DNA from 2 places in the Streptomyces sp. NPDC037421 genome. Region 2 is predicted to be linked to the other one. Evidence: riboswitches for the same ligand, from Rfam matches in the RefSeq annotation. Region 2 holds a riboswitch; the other holds the start of a gene.
What was found. A riboswitch is a leader RNA that binds a small molecule or an ion and turns the genes downstream of it on or off. The one in region 2 is predicted to bind cobalamin.
Positions count from the first base shown of each region.

Region 1 (7,153 bases), on a different contig from region 2:
GATGATCCACTGGATGTCCTGCGCGCTCGCCCCCAGGTCCTCGGCGAGCGGCGGAATGGCCACGGTGAGCACCATGTTGTCGATGACCAGGACCAGTGTGCTCAGGCACAACACGACCAGGATGAGCCAGCGGCGTGGATCGGGCCGCCGCGACTGTCTTATCTCGTCCACGGAAAAGTGAAACCTTTCGGCTAAGCGCGTTCGGGGGCGCCGGCCGGCGGCACCCATTCGGTGAGCCGCACCACGACGCCATTGGGATCGGTGAGCTGGAACAGCTGCTCACCCCACGGCTCCTGGCGGATCCGGCCGTCGATGGCGGCTCCCTCGCGGCGCAGCCGTTCGTACTCGGCCGCGACGTCCGTGACGGTCAGGGTCACGGCAAGATCGGCCAGCCCCTGGCCCCGCCACGCCTGCGGCGGCAGCTCGGGGTCGCGCTCGGACAGGGCGATCTCGGCGGAGGTGTCGTCCCGGCGGAGGCAGACGTACCCCTGCGCCGACTCGACTTCGCGGAAGCCCAGATGGGTGGTGAAGAAGCGGCTGGAGGCATCTACGTCCTCCACGGTCAACGACACCTTGGTAGTGACGACGTTCATGCACCGAGCATCCGGTGTGGACAAGATGATGATCAACGGTTGATCATGCAACGCTGGTTAAGCCCGGGGTTAACGAACATGCGGGGGCGTGGGGGCGCGTGGAACTGCGCGACATCGAGATCTTCCTGACGTTGTCGGAGGAGCTGCACTTCGGACGGACGGCCGAGCGGCTGCACGTGTCGGCGGCGCGGGTCAGCCAGGCGATCAAGAAACAAGAGCGGTCGATCGGGGCCGAGCTCTTCGAACGGACCAGCCGCCAGGTACGGCTCACACCGGTCGGCGAGCAGCTGCGTGACGACCTGCGCCCCGCCTTCCAGGGGCTGAAGGCGAGCGTGGACCGGGCCCGGCTCACCGCCCAGGGCAAGACGGACGTCCTGCGGATCAACCTGCTGGTCTCCAACGCACACGAACTGCGGCCCTACTGGGATGCGTTCCGCTCCCTGAATCCGACGTGCGGGATACGACTGCGCTACAACGGCTTCATCGATCCGTTCGGGCCGCTGCGCAGGGGCGAAGCGGACCTGCTGCTCACCTGGCTCCCCGTCGAGGAACCGGATCTCACCGTGGGCCCGGTGTTGTTCGAGGAGCCCCGGGTCGCGGCCGTGGCGTCCGACCACCGCCTCGCGGTCCGGCCTTCGGTGTCCCTGGAGGTGTTCGCCGACCACGGCGTGATCGGCGGGGAGTCGCGGGCGCCCGCCTACTGGGAGGACGCGTTCATGCCCTTCCACACGCCCAGTGGCCGGACGATCGAGCGGAACTTCTGCATCGCCGCTGATCTGGACTCGCTGTTCATGATCATCTCGTCGGGTGAAGCCGTCCACTCCTTCGCGGCCCAGGTCACGCGCTTCCACGTCCGCCCCGACATCACCTACCTGCACCTCCACGACGCCCCGAAGCTGCGCTGGGGTCTGGTCTGGCGGTCGGACAACGACAACCCGATGGTCCGGTCCTTCGTACGCATCGCCCGCGAACTCGGCACGATGTCCCTGTGAGGGAGCTGCCGCCGGCCGCTAACCTGCCGGATCCGGCAGGTAGACGATGCTGGGGGCGCCCGTGGTCGGATGGGTGCCGACGCGGGTGCGGACTCCGTAGACCTCCGCCAGCAGTTCCTCGTCCAGCACCTCGCCCGGCGGTCCCGCGGCGACGACCCGGCCCGCCGACAGGACGTACAGCCGGTCGCAGAAGGAGGCCGCGAGGTTGAGGTCGTGCAGCACCAGGAGGGCGGTCGCGGGCAGGCCGCGGACCAGGCCGAGCACCTCCAGCTGGTAGCGGATGTCGAGGTGGTTCGTCGGCTCGTCCAGGGCCAGCAGGCCCGGCTCCTGGACCAGGGCGCGGGCGACGAGGGCACGCTGGCGCTCGCCGCCGGAGAGCTCCTCGAAGCGCCGCTCCGCGTAGCCGGCCGCGCCGGTCCTCTCCAGCGCCCCGGCCACCTGCCGCCGGTCCTCCGGGCCGTCCTGCTCCCAGAAGCGCTTGTGCGGGCTGCGGCCCATGGCGACGACCTCGCGGACGGTCAGCCCGAAGGTGCCCGTGGCGTCCTGCGGGACCACCGCCACCCGCCGGGCGCGCTCCTTGACGCCCAGCGCCGCGGCGTCGGCCCCGTCGAGCAGCACCCGGCCGGCGGTGGGCCGCAGGGTGCCGTAGACGCAGCGCAGCAGGGTGGTCTTGCCGCTGCCGTTGGGCCCGACCACGCCGACCGTCTCGCCGGGGCGGGCCGTGAGGTCGACCCCGTGCAGCAGGGTGTGCCCGTCCACCTCGTAACGCAGGGCCTCGACGGCGAGTTCCGCCGGTCCGCGCGTCATCCCGCCACCCCCTCGGTCCGGCTCGTCCTGCGCAGCATCCACAGGAAGAACGGCCCGCCCACCAGCGCGGTGACCACCCCGACCGGGACCTCCTCGGGGGCCGCCGCCGTACGGGCGACCAGGTCGGCCAGGACCAGGAAGACGGCCCCGGCGAGCGCGGCCACCGGCAGCAGCGCGCGGTGGCCGGCGCCGACGGCCATGCGGGCGGCGTGCGGGACCATCAGCCCGACGAAGCCGATGGCCCCGCTGTAGGCGACGAGCACCCCGACGACGAGGGAGGTGAGCACGAAGACGGCGGCCCGGAAGCGGCCGGTGTCCAGGCCGAGGGTGCGTGCGCCCTCCTCCCCCGCGAGCAGCAGGTCCAGCGGCCGGGCCAGGGCGGTGAGCAGGCCGGTGCCGGCGAGCAGCACGGCGGCCGGCAGGGCGAGTTCGTCCCAGCGGGCCCCGCCGAGACCGCCCAGGGTCCAGAACAGCGCGGTGCGGATCTGGTCGGGATGCGCGGACAGGACGAGGACCAGGCTGGTCAGCGCGGACAGGATGTACTGCACGGCGACCCCGGCCAGGATCAGCCGGCCGGTGGTCATGGTGCCGCCGCGCCGGGCCATGGCGTAGACGGCGACGAGCGCGGCCGTGGACCCGGCGAAGGCGGCGGCCGGCAGCCCGAGCCCGCCGGCGAGTCCGGCGGCGCCCGCGCCGAACACGATGACCAGCACCGCCCCCGCCGAGGCCCCGGAGGAGGCCCCGAGCAGGAAGGGGTCGGCGAGCGGGTTGCGCACGAGGGCCTGGAGCACGGCGCCGGCCACGGCCAGCCCGGCCCCGACGACGGCCCCGAGCAGTACGCGCGGCATCCTCACGTCCCACACGATGGAGGCGAAGGCCCCGCGCGCCCCGGGGCCGCCGAGGACGATGTCGACGACCTGACCGGGTGGGATCCGTACGGGCCCCAGGGCCAGCCCCGCCACCGCCGAAACGGCGAGCGCGGCGGCGAGGAGCACCACAGCCGGCCCGCGCCTCACGGGGCGTCGGGGTGCAGCTGGCGGCCCAGGGACTCGACGGCGTCGGCGACGCGCACGCCGAGCACGGCGGAGGAGAGCGGCAGTACCACGAACCGCCGGTTCTTGACGGCGGGAACCTCCGCCAGCGCCGGGTCGTTCAACAGGCGCTGCTTCTTGGCCTCCACGGTGGTGCCGCCGTAGTCGTAGACGAGGACGACCTCGGGTCCGCGCTCGATGACCTTCTCCCACGGCACGTCACCGAAGGTGTCCTTGAGGTCGGCGAACACGTTCGCGCCCCCGGCGAGGGAGACGATCTCGTTGCCGATGCCGTTCCCGCCCGAGGTGAAGGCGGAGGCCTCGCCGGAGTCGTAGACGAAGACGGACGGACGGGCCCGGTCCTTCACCCGCGCGGTGACGGCGTCGACGCGCCGCTGCTCCTCCCGGACGAGGGCCTCGCCGCGCTCGGGCACGCCGAAGGTCCGGGCGACCTCGGTGATCTCGGTCTTCAGCTGTTCGAGCCCGACCGGGCCCTGGGTGCAGTACTCCACGCTCAGCCGGGAGCCGATGCCGGCCTTGGCGAGCCCTTCGCGGTCCCGGCCCTGCCCCTTGTCGAAGGCGCTGGCATAACCGCCGTACACGAAATCGGGGTTGGCGCCGAGGAGCACCTCCTTCGAGGGGTACTCCTTCGCCAGCACCTTGATCCTGTCGTAGGCGGGCCGGTAGGCGGGCAGCACGGAGTCGTCGAGGTAGGCGGTGCCGGCCATCCGGTCCTGGAGCCCGAGGGCCAGCATGATCTCGGTGGCGTGCTGGTTCATGGTGACGGCGCGCTCGGGCGGCGCCTGATAGGTGCTGCTGACACCGCAGTTGGTGACGGTGTACGGGAACCCGGGCGCGGCCTGCGCACCGGCTGCGGGCCGCTCCGGCCCGGGCGGCCCGCCGCAGGCGGCGAGCGGCACGACGAGGGCGAACGGCAGGAAGGAGCGCACGGCGGCGCGGACACGCGACATGGTGAGGCCTCTCCGGGGGATCCTCGTCCCCGGTCGAAGTGAAGAGGCGGTGCGTCAGTGTCTGACTCCCGGCCCCCACGCGCACGCGGCGGCCGGTCACAGTGGCGGGACCGCACCGGATTCACACCGGTTTCCTGTCCTGCACCGCCGGGACAACCGTGCCAAGTCTGCCAGATCCGGTCTTTGCGCCCGCCGGGCGGTCCGGACCGACCGCGCCGGGAGAGCGGGTGCGGTCAGGCCGTCAGCGCCGGCATCGCCGGGATCCACTGCGCGAGCCATCCGCCCGGCTCCGCCGAGAAGTGGTCCGCGCCCCCGACCTCCCACCAGGACCGGAGAGCAGTGGTCCGCACGGTCTCGCCGGACCGCTTGTCGGTGTACTCGACGTCCCTCTCTCCGCTGGCCCTCACGGCCACCTGGCCCCGCTTGCAGGCGGCCGGGTAGTCGTTCCAGTTCACTTTTGCCTCCGACCACAGCAGTTCCTGCATGGCACCGGTCGACATGCGCTGGAGCCGCTTGTGGGAGAAGTGGGCCTGGGCCGCCATGGAGATCGAGTTCCGGACCGCGTCCCGCTGCCGCCACACGAAGTAGTTCGCGACCTCGACGGGGTCGGACATGGTGAAGACCCGCGCGTCGAAGAGGGCCCGCCGGCCGGGCCGGCGCTCGTTGAGGACCGCCGTGGCCAGCGACGCCGACACCGACAGCTGCTTGGCGACGACACCGCCGAACCAGGGCTCGGAGCCCTGACTGGCGAAGTCGGTGAGCAGCAGGCTGATCTCGTCGGACTGGTGGTAGGCGAAGGCCGTGCCGCTGACCTCGGCGCAGAGCGCCTCGGTGACGGCGGCCATGTCCTTCACGAAGTCCATGTCGAACGGCTTGTCCGCGTCACGCAGGTAGGTGTGAAAGGCCCGGCCGTCGAGGCGCAGGATCGTATAGGTGCGCCGGGGCAGGACAGCCCGGTGCGCGGCCTCGTACCGCTTCATGCGGTCGCCAAGTGCGGTCGTGTCGCTCATGCCACAGGGTACCGGGGCGCCCGGAAGCGTCACCTGCAATATCCACCGCACAGCGGGGCAGGCAGGTGACCGAGCTGAGCCACGGCCGGGGGAAGGCCGGCGTGCGCCCGGCCGCAAACGTCAAAGTCCCAGGCAGACTCGTCTGACCTGGGACTTCGGTGGTGAAGCAACTGCTCACGATGGCAGGGGTAGCAGGATTCGAACCTACGACATCTGGTTTTGGAGACCAGCGCTCTGACCAGCTGAGCTATACCCCTTCGGATGGGACACACCCTGCCATGAAGCGGCCGGAAGATCCAATCCATTTTGCGCGCCGCCGGTGGCGGGAGGGGGGCGGGCGGAGGATCGTGGGCGGGGAGGGGGCGGAACGCGGAGCCGAGGAGGAGTCGTGCGCCACCGTCCGGGGCGCCTGCTGGGGCCCCTCCTCGTGTTGCTGCTCGTCGGTGCCGGGCCCGACGGGTCCGGGGAGACGGTGTCCCTCGACGGGGACCGGGCCGGGGAGCGGCTCGACGTCACCCTGACCCGGGTCGTCGACCCCGCGGGGAGGGCCGGGTCGGACCGGCTGGTGGCGGTGGAGCTGCGGCTGGTTAACACCGGGACGGTGCCGTACGAGGACTCCCCCGCGCCGGCCGCGCACCTGCTCGACACCGAGGGGCAGCGGTTCACGGGGACGGGCACCGCGACCGGTGCCGGGCCGAGCCTGCCGGACACCGTCACCCTGGTCCCCGGGGATTCGGCCTCCGGGTTCGTCACGTTCAAGCTTCCCGAGGGTGCCCGCCTCGCCGCCGTGCAGTTCGCGCTGGACGCGGGACTGGGGGACGACGTGGGCCACTGGAGCCTTTCCTGAGCCTTGCGGCCGCAGCGCCCAATGGAACGGAACCAGCCGGAAGTTACCGCGACGCGTGTAGTGACTTAGCAGGCATTCGCCAGTAGAACTTGTTCCCACTCCATCGAGAGTGAGGAACGTCACATGAGTGACAAAAGCCTGCACAGCAAGGTATCCATGGGTGTTTCCCGCCGCGGATTCATCGCTGGAACTGGTTCTATTCTCGGAGCGATGGCGCTGACGGTCGACGTCACCCCGGCCCATGCCGAACCGGCCACCGACGCCGCCACCGGGCCCATCGAATCCGGGGCCCGCGTCCCGGTCCTCGTGATCGGCACCGGCTACGGCGGCTCCGTCGCCGCGCTGCGGCTCGCCCAGGCCGGTGTCCCGGTGCACATGGCCGAGATGGGCATGGCCTGGGACACCCCCGGCAGCGACGGCAAGATCTTCGCCAACACCACCAGGCCCGACTACCGCTCGTACTGGCTGCGCACCAGGACCAAGGCTCCGCTCAGCAACTTCCTCGGCTTCCCCATCGACAAGGACGTCCCCCGCCACACGGGCATCCTCGATGCCGAGGAGATGGGCGGGATCATCGTCTACCAGGGCCGGGGCGTCGGCGGCGGCTCGCTCGTCAACGGCGGCATGGCCGTGACCCCCAAGCGGCAGAACTTCGCCGCGATCCTGCCCTCGGTGGACGCCGAGGAGATGTACCGGACCTACTACCCGCGGGCCAACGCCGGGCTCGGGGTGGGGCTCATCGACCCGGCCTGGTTCGATACGGTCGACTGTTACCAGTTCGCCCGCGTCGGCCGCAGGCACGCCCAGCGTTCCGGGTTCCCCTTCGTCTTCGTCCCCGACGTCTACGACTGGGACTACATGAAGCAGGAGGTGGCCGGCACCGTCCCCAAGTCCGCGGTCGA
Region 1 is NZ_JBVJWV010000001.1:343,588-350,740, forward strand. Features, by position in the region: gene ACZ7IF_RS01455 (MFS transporter) at 1-228, opposite strand, end outside; gene ACZ7IF_RS01460 (VOC family protein) at 192-593, opposite strand; gene ACZ7IF_RS01465 (LysR family transcriptional regulator) at 692-1,585, shown strand; gene ACZ7IF_RS01470 (ABC transporter ATP-binding protein) at 1,604-2,392, opposite strand; gene ACZ7IF_RS01475 (FecCD family ABC transporter permease) at 2,389-3,390, opposite strand; gene ACZ7IF_RS01480 (ABC transporter substrate-binding protein) at 3,405-4,394, opposite strand; cobalamin riboswitch at 4,430-4,571, opposite strand; gene ACZ7IF_RS01485 (tRNA(His) guanylyltransferase Thg1 family protein) at 4,628-5,404, opposite strand; tRNA gene ACZ7IF_RS01490 (tRNA-Trp) at 5,585-5,661, opposite strand; gene ACZ7IF_RS01495 (DUF4352 domain-containing protein) at 5,793-6,251, shown strand; gene ACZ7IF_RS01500 (GMC oxidoreductase) at 6,375-7,153, shown strand, end outside.
Region 1: another riboswitch for cobalamin. It lies ahead of ACZ7IF_RS01480 (ABC transporter substrate-binding protein); the one in region 2 lies ahead of metE (5-methyltetrahydropteroyltriglutamate--homocysteine S-methyltransferase).

Region 2 (7,153 bases):
CGCCCGCATCATGGGCTGGAACTACCGCATCGACGTCCTCGCCGCCGCGTTCGCCCGGTCCCAGCTCACCCGCCTGTCGCAGATGTCCCTCGTCCGGCAGGCCAACGGGGCGGCCCTCACGCGGGCCCTGGCCGGCGTACCCGGCATCCGCACGCCGGCCGTGCCCGAGGACCGCACGCACGTGTACTTCTTCTACCCACTGCTCGTCATGCCCGAGGAACTCGGTCTCGACGACCTCCCCGTCGCCGCCTTCCGCGACGCGCTCGCCCGGGCGGTGAACGCCGAAGGCCTGCCCATCATGCGCTGGCAGCCGCAGCCGGTACCCGGACAGACCCTGTTCCAGGAGCTGCGCGGCTACGGCCGCGGATGCCCCTGGAGCTGCGGGCACGCACGCCCCGGCCACCACTACGACCCGGCGCAGTACCCCGTGAGCGAGGAGGTCTGCCTGCGCCGCCTGGTGCTCGGACAGAGCTTCAGCTCCTTCGGCCCGCCCAACGACGTGAGGACGATGCACCGCTACGCCGAAGTCCTGTACAAGGTCCTTGTCGAGGAACGGGACGCGTTGATCGACCTGACCCGGCGGACGGCCGGCTCGGCGCACTGACAGGCCGGGTACGGCCCGGCACGAACGACAAGGGGACGGACGTAGATGCGCAACGAGCCCGAGACCGTGGGCGGACGCGCGGCGCCGCCCGGCCGTGACCGGAGCCGGAGCCCGCGCACGATGCGGCTGGCCGTCTGCGCGGTCTTCTTCGTCACCGGGGCGGCCTTCGCCACCTGGGCGGCCCGGGTACCCGGCGTCCAGAGCCGGCTGGACCTGTCCGCGGGGGAACTGGCCGTGGCCCTCGTCGGCCTGAGCGGCGGCGCCTTCGCCGGGCTCCCGCTGGTCGGCGGTCTGGTGGCCAGGTACGGCAGCCGTACGGTCCTGTGCACCGGCATGGCCGCCTACCTGGGCGCCCTCGCGAGCCTGCCCCTGGTCCCGGACCTCGCGGTGCTGACGGCGGCCCTGGCGGTGTTCGCGTGCGGCAACACGGCCGTCGACGTCGCGATGAACACCCAGGGCGTCCTGGTCGAACGCGCCTACGGCCGCCCCGTACTCGGCGGCTTCCACGCGATGTTCAGCCTCGGCGGCATCGCCGGCGCCACGGCGGGCGGCCTCGCGGCCTCCGCCGGGGTCGGCATCCGGGCCCACTTCACGGTGACCGCCCTCGTGCTGCTGGTGGTGGCGGGGACGGCGGCCACGGCCCTCGCCCCCGAACCACCGCGGGCCGGGGGCCCGTCCAGGACCGGCCCCCTGCTGGCCCTGCCCGGACCGGGCCTGTGGATCCCGGGGCTCGTGGCGTTCTGCGCCCTGATGGGGGAGGGGGTCGTCAACGACTGGGGAGCCGTCTACCTGAAGGAGGAGACCGGGGCCTCGGCGGGCGCGGCGGGCCTGGGGTACGCCGTCTTCTCCGCGGGCATGGTCATCGGCCGCCTCACCGCCGACCGGCTGCGCGCCCGCCTCGGAACGGCCCGCTTCACGTTCCTGTGCGCCGTGGTGGCGGGTGCCGGCGCCCTGATCCCGATCCTCGACGCGACGACCACGGCGGGCTTCATCGGCTACACGCTGCTCGGCCTGGGCATGGCCGCGGTCATCCCCCTCGTCTTCGCCCACGCGGCCGCCGTGCGCCCCGGGCACACCGGCTCCTCCATCGCCGCCGTCTCCGCCGTGGGCTACGTCGGCTTCCTCGCGGGCCCCCCGGTCATCGGCGCCCTGGCGGAGGCGACGACCCTGCGGTGGGCGATGCTGGTGCTGCCGGCTCTGATGGCCGCGATGGCGGCCCTGGCCCCCCGCCTGCGCCGCCCCTGACGCCGCGTCGGTCCCGTCTCGGATTTCCGTCCGGATAGTGGGACGCGGTCGCCGCTGGGCGAATGTCCGGCCTAGGGTGGCCGGTGCAGCTGGTTCGCCCCGTCCGCCAGACGGGATGCGTCGTAAGAGGGAACCCGGTGGGAATCCGGGACTGCCCCGCAGCGGTGAGCGGGAACGACCGCCGTCATACGCACTGGGACCGCACAGCGGTCCTGGGAAGCGACGGCCAGTAGGTGCCCGCCGGGAGACCGGCAGGCGTGCCCGCGAGTCCGAAGACCTGCCCGTTGCCCGTACGCGGACCACTCCGCGGACGGACATCCCGGTGACCTCGTGGGCGGGTCGGCGTACACAGCGAGCGGCACCTGCGGCGTTCCCGCAGCGTGGTCCGCGCGTTCTGTCGTTCCCTTCGCGTCCGCGTCCCGTCGCCGGGACGTTCCTGGACACGTCTCGCGAAGGAGAGTTCCGTGACAGCGAAGCCCGCAGCCGCGGCAGCACGCGCCACCGTGTACGGCTACCCCCGCCAGGGTCACGACCGTGAACTGAAGAAGGCCGTCGAGGGCTACTGGAAGGGCCGCGTCAGCGCCGATGCCCTCCGGGAGACCGCGGCGGGCCTGCGCCGGTCGAACTGGCGGCAGCTGGCCGAGGCCGGTGTCCACGAGGTGCCGACCGGCGACTTCTCGTACTACGACCACGTGCTCGACACCAGCGTCATGGTCGGCGCCGTCCCCGCGCGGCACCGCGCGGCGGTCGGCACGGACGCGCTCGACGGCTACTTCGCGATGGCCCGCGGCACCGAGGACGTCGCCCCGCTGGAAATGACCAAGTGGTTCGACACCAACTACCACTACCTGGTGCCCGAGCTCGGCCCCGACACCGTCTTCACCGCGGACTCCGCCAAGCAGGTCGCCGAGCTGAAGGAGGCACTGGCCCTCGGGCACACCGCCCGTCCGGTCCTGGTCGGCCCGGTCACGTACCTGCTGCTGGCCAAGCCCGCCCCGGGCGTCCCCGCCGGCTTCGAGCCGCTGACCCTGCTCGACCGGCTGCTCCCCGTCTACGCACAGGTCCTCGCCGAGCTGCGCTCCGCCGGAGCCGAGTGGGTGCAGCTCGACGAGCCGGCCCTCGTGCAGGACCGCACCCCGGCGGAGCTGAACGCCGCCGCCCGCGCCTACCGCGACCTCGGCGGCGCCCCGGCACGCCCGCGGCTGCTGGTCGCCTCCTACTTCGGCCGGCTGGGCGAAGCGCTGCCCGTCCTGGCCAAGGCGCCGGTGGACGGCCTGGCACTCGACTTCACCGGAGCGGGCGCGGGCAACCTGGAGGACCTCGCGGCGATCGGCGGGCTGCCCGGCAAGCGCCTGGTGGCGGGCGTCGTCGACGGCCGCAACGTCTGGATCAACGACTTCGAGAAGTCCCTGGCCACCCTGGGCACCCTCCTCGGCCTCGCCGAGCGGGTGGACGTCTGCGCGTCCTGCTCCCTGCTGCACGTTCCGCTGGACGCCTCCGCCGAGCGGGACATCGATCCGCAGGTCCGCCGCTGGCTCGCGTTCGCCCGGCAGAAGACGCGGGAGATCTCCGTCCTGGCCCGAGGACTGTCCCAGGGCACGGAGGTCATCGCGGCCGAACTCGCCGCGAACCGGGCCGACCTGGCCTCGCGCGCCGGATCCGCCCTCACCCACGACCCGGCCGTCCGGGCCCGCACCGCGGCCGTCACCGACGCGGACGGACGGCGCTCGCAGCCGTACGCGGTACGGGCCGCCGCCCAGCGGGCGCACCTGGGCCTGCCGCTGCTGCCGACGACCACGATCGGCTCGTTCCCGCAGACCGGTGAACTGCGGGCGGCCCGCGCGGACCTGCGGGCCGGCCGGATCGACGCGGCCGGCTACGAGGCGCGCATCGAGGCGGAGATCGGCGAGGTCATCTCCTTCCAGGAGAAGGCCGGCCTCGACGTCCTGGTCCACGGCGAGCCCGAGCGCAACGACATGGTCCAGTACTTCGCCGAACAGCTCACCGGCTACCTCGCCACCCGGCACGGCTGGGTCCAGTCCTACGGCACCCGCTACGTGCGGCCGCCGGTGCTGGCCGGGGACGTCTCCCGCCCCGAGCCGATCACCGTCCGCTGGACCTCGTACGCCCAGTCCCTGACGGCGAAGCCGGTGAAGGGCATGCTCACCGGCCCGGTCACCATGCTCGCCTGGTCCTTCGTCCGCGACGACCAGCCCCTCGCAGAGACCGCCCGCCAGATGGCGCTCGCCCTGCGCGACGAGGTCGGCGACCTGGAGGCCGCAGGGACACCGGTGATCCAGGTCGACGAGCCCGCCCTGCGCGAGACGCTCCCGCTGCGGGCCGCCGACCACGCCGAGTACCTGGACTGGGCCACCCGGGCGTTCCGCCTCACCACCGGCGGGGTCCGGCCGGACACCCAGATCCACACGCACATGTGCTACGCGGAGTTCGGCGACGTCGTCCAGGCCATCGACGACCTCGACGCCGACGTCATCAGCCTGGAAGCCGCCCGCTCCCACATGCAGGTCGCCCGCGAACTCGCCGCCCACGGCTACCCCCGCGAGGCCGGCCCCGGCGTCTGGGACATCCACTCCCCGCGCGTCCCCAGCACCGGGGAAGCGGCCGCCCTGCTGCGCACCGGCCTGGACGCCATCCCGGCCGAGCGGCTGTGGGTCAATCCCGACTGCGGCCTGAAGACCCGCGGTTGGCCGGAGACCCGCGCGTCCCTGGAGAACCTCGTGGCCGCCGCCCGCGAGGTCCGCGCGGGCCTCACCACCGGCTGACCGGGCAACGGCCAGAGCCCCTGCCGCCCCGGGCGTCCGGGGCGGCAGGGGCTCTGCGGGTGTGCGCGGCGTGCGGTCAGACGAGGGCCGACGCCGGCCGGGGGGCCGTCGCTTCCGCACCGGCGGCATCGGTGCGGTGGGCCAGCAGCCGCTGGGCGAGGACTCCGAAGACGACGGCGAACACGGTCCACAGGACGAGCTGGACGGCGATGGACGCGACCCGGAACTCCCACAGCAGGGCGGCGGGGAACTCGGGCTTGACGGCGTCGGTGTTGTCCGGGAGCACGAGGAAGGCCAGCCCGGTGGCGACGACGAAGCCCGCCCCGGCCGCCAGCGTCGCGTTCCAGTTGCCCAGGCGCGGTGCCAGCCGCCGCCCCAGGACGATCGCGCCGACGCCCAGCAGGACGCTGAGCAGGATCATCAGGAAGAACAGCGTGGTGCGCTGGCCGATGGTGTCCGGGTTGCCGACGGCCGGCGGGGTGGCCGGGTACTTGAGGAACGGCACCAGGTAGACGGTGGCGAAGGCGCCGGCGGCCGTGAGCGCCGCCGTCGCCCGGGGGCTGAACCCGCCCACGCGGCCCAGGGCGAAGGAGAACGCGAGGGAGGCGATGCCGCCCAGCGCGACCCCGTAGACCAGCACGCCGGTGGCGAGACCGACGGTGGACTGCACGGGACGGCTGACGAGTTCTTCCTCCTCCTCCGCGGCGGGGGCGTCGCCGCCGTGACCGGTGTGGCCGGCCGGGGCGCCGGCGGCGTCCTTGGCCGCCGCGGCCTCTTCGACGGCGATGGAGCCCCGGACCGGGGGCTCACCGACCGCGTAGGCGACGGCGAAGGCGAACAGTCCGGCGATCAGGCCCGCGAGCATGCCGCGGACCAGCAGACCTCTGACAGTGGAGGCGTACATGGTGCGTGCGCCTTTCAGTGGCAGGGGAAGCCGAGCAGGTGACGGCCGTCGTGCACCCACTCGTGGACGCCCTCGCCGGAGAACACGGCGGTGGCGCCCTGCTCCGCGCCGACGAAGTACAGGGCCACGAGCATCAGCAGGCCGACGAAGGCGGCCCAGGGAAGGACCGCGCGCACGGGCAGCGGAGCCGAAGGCGAGACGGCGGGGGCGGGTACGGCAGCGGAAGCGAGAGCCTCGGCCATGGGGGAACCTCCTGGGGGAACAACGCGTCCCATGTGGTGGTGCGGTACGACGGTCCTCGGGTCTGACTCGCCGCGCCGCCACCCCCGGGGAGGGGAGCCGCCGCAGCACACAGTGGCGCGACCATGCCGGATTCACACCGGACTTCCGTCTCGCCGTCGTCGCTATGTCTTTATGTCGCCGTGACGCTACAACCCCGCGTGCCCTCTGACCAAGCGGATGAGTCGCTGATCACACAGGGCGTCCGGGCCGCGAGACGGCGCGCTCAGGTCCGGTCGGGTCCGCTCGGGTCCGTTCGGGGGCGACCGGGTACGGGACGAAGGTGGTGCTGTTCTCGTCGACGGCCAGGGCGCGGCCGAGGGGAGGCACCGCCCGCTGGGGGCAGTCCAGGCGTTCGCAGAGGCGGCAGCCCATGCCGATGGGGGTGGCGGCGGAGGCGTTGGCCAGGTCCAGGCCGTCGGAGTAGACGAGCCGGGACGCGTGGCGGACCTCGCAGCCGAGGCCGATGGCGAAGGTCTTGCCGGGCTCGCCCCAGCCGCCGCGGTGGCGGGTGACGGCGCGCGCGGTCCACAGGTACCGCTGCCCGTCCGGCATCGCGGCGACCTGGACGTGGATGCGGCCGGGCGCGGCGAAGGCCTCGTAGACGTTCCACAGCGGGCAGGTGCCGCCGGCCCGGGAGAAGTGGAAGCCGGTGGCGGACTGCCGCTTGGACAGGTTCCCGGCCCGGTCCACCCGGACGAAGGAGAAGGGGACCCCGCGCAGCCGGGGCCGCTGGAGGGTGCTGAGGCGGTGGCAGACGGTCTCGTAACCGAGGCCGAAGTGGTCGGTGAGCCGCTCGATGTCGTAGCGGTACTCCTCGGCGGCCGCGTGGAAGGCGCGGTACGGCAGGACCAGTGCGGCGGCGAAGTAGTTGGCGATGCCGATCCGGGCCAGGCCGTGGGCGGGGGAGCCGTGCTCGAAGTCCTCGGCGGCCAGCCGGTCCAGCTCCTCGCCGTGCTCCAGCAGGGCGAGCTGGGTGGCCATCCGGAACGCCTGCTGGCCGGGCCGGAGCCGGCCGGACAGGTGCAGGACCCGGGCCCGCCGGTCGAAGTGGTGCAGCCGGTCGGTGGCGTCGGACAGGCGGATCCCGTGCCGGCCGCAGAGGCGTTCCGTGAGCACGCGTACGACCTCTCCGGGACGGACCCCGATCTCCCGGGCCAGGCCTTCGGCGGCGAGGTCGGTTTCGTGCAGGTAGTTCTGGCGGCGGTAGAAGAACTCGCGGATCTCCTCGTGCGGCGAGCGCGGAGCGCCTCCGCCGCCCTCCCGGCCGTCCGCGGTCTCCGAGAGCCGCTCGGCGAGGAGTTGGCCGCGCCGGCCGAGGTCCAGCAGGACGGAGGC
Region 2 is NZ_JBVJWV010000003.1:198,154-205,306, forward strand. Features, by position in the region: gene ACZ7IF_RS06365 (DegT/DnrJ/EryC1/StrS family aminotransferase) at 1-604, shown strand, start outside; gene ACZ7IF_RS06370 (MFS transporter) at 650-1,849, shown strand; cobalamin riboswitch at 1,936-2,136, shown strand; gene metE (5-methyltetrahydropteroyltriglutamate--homocysteine S-methyltransferase) at 2,314-4,632, shown strand; gene ACZ7IF_RS06380 (CbtA family protein) at 4,709-5,536, opposite strand; gene ACZ7IF_RS06385 (CbtB domain-containing protein) at 5,551-5,778, opposite strand; gene ACZ7IF_RS06390 (short-chain fatty acyl-CoA regulator family protein) at 6,008-7,153, opposite strand, start outside.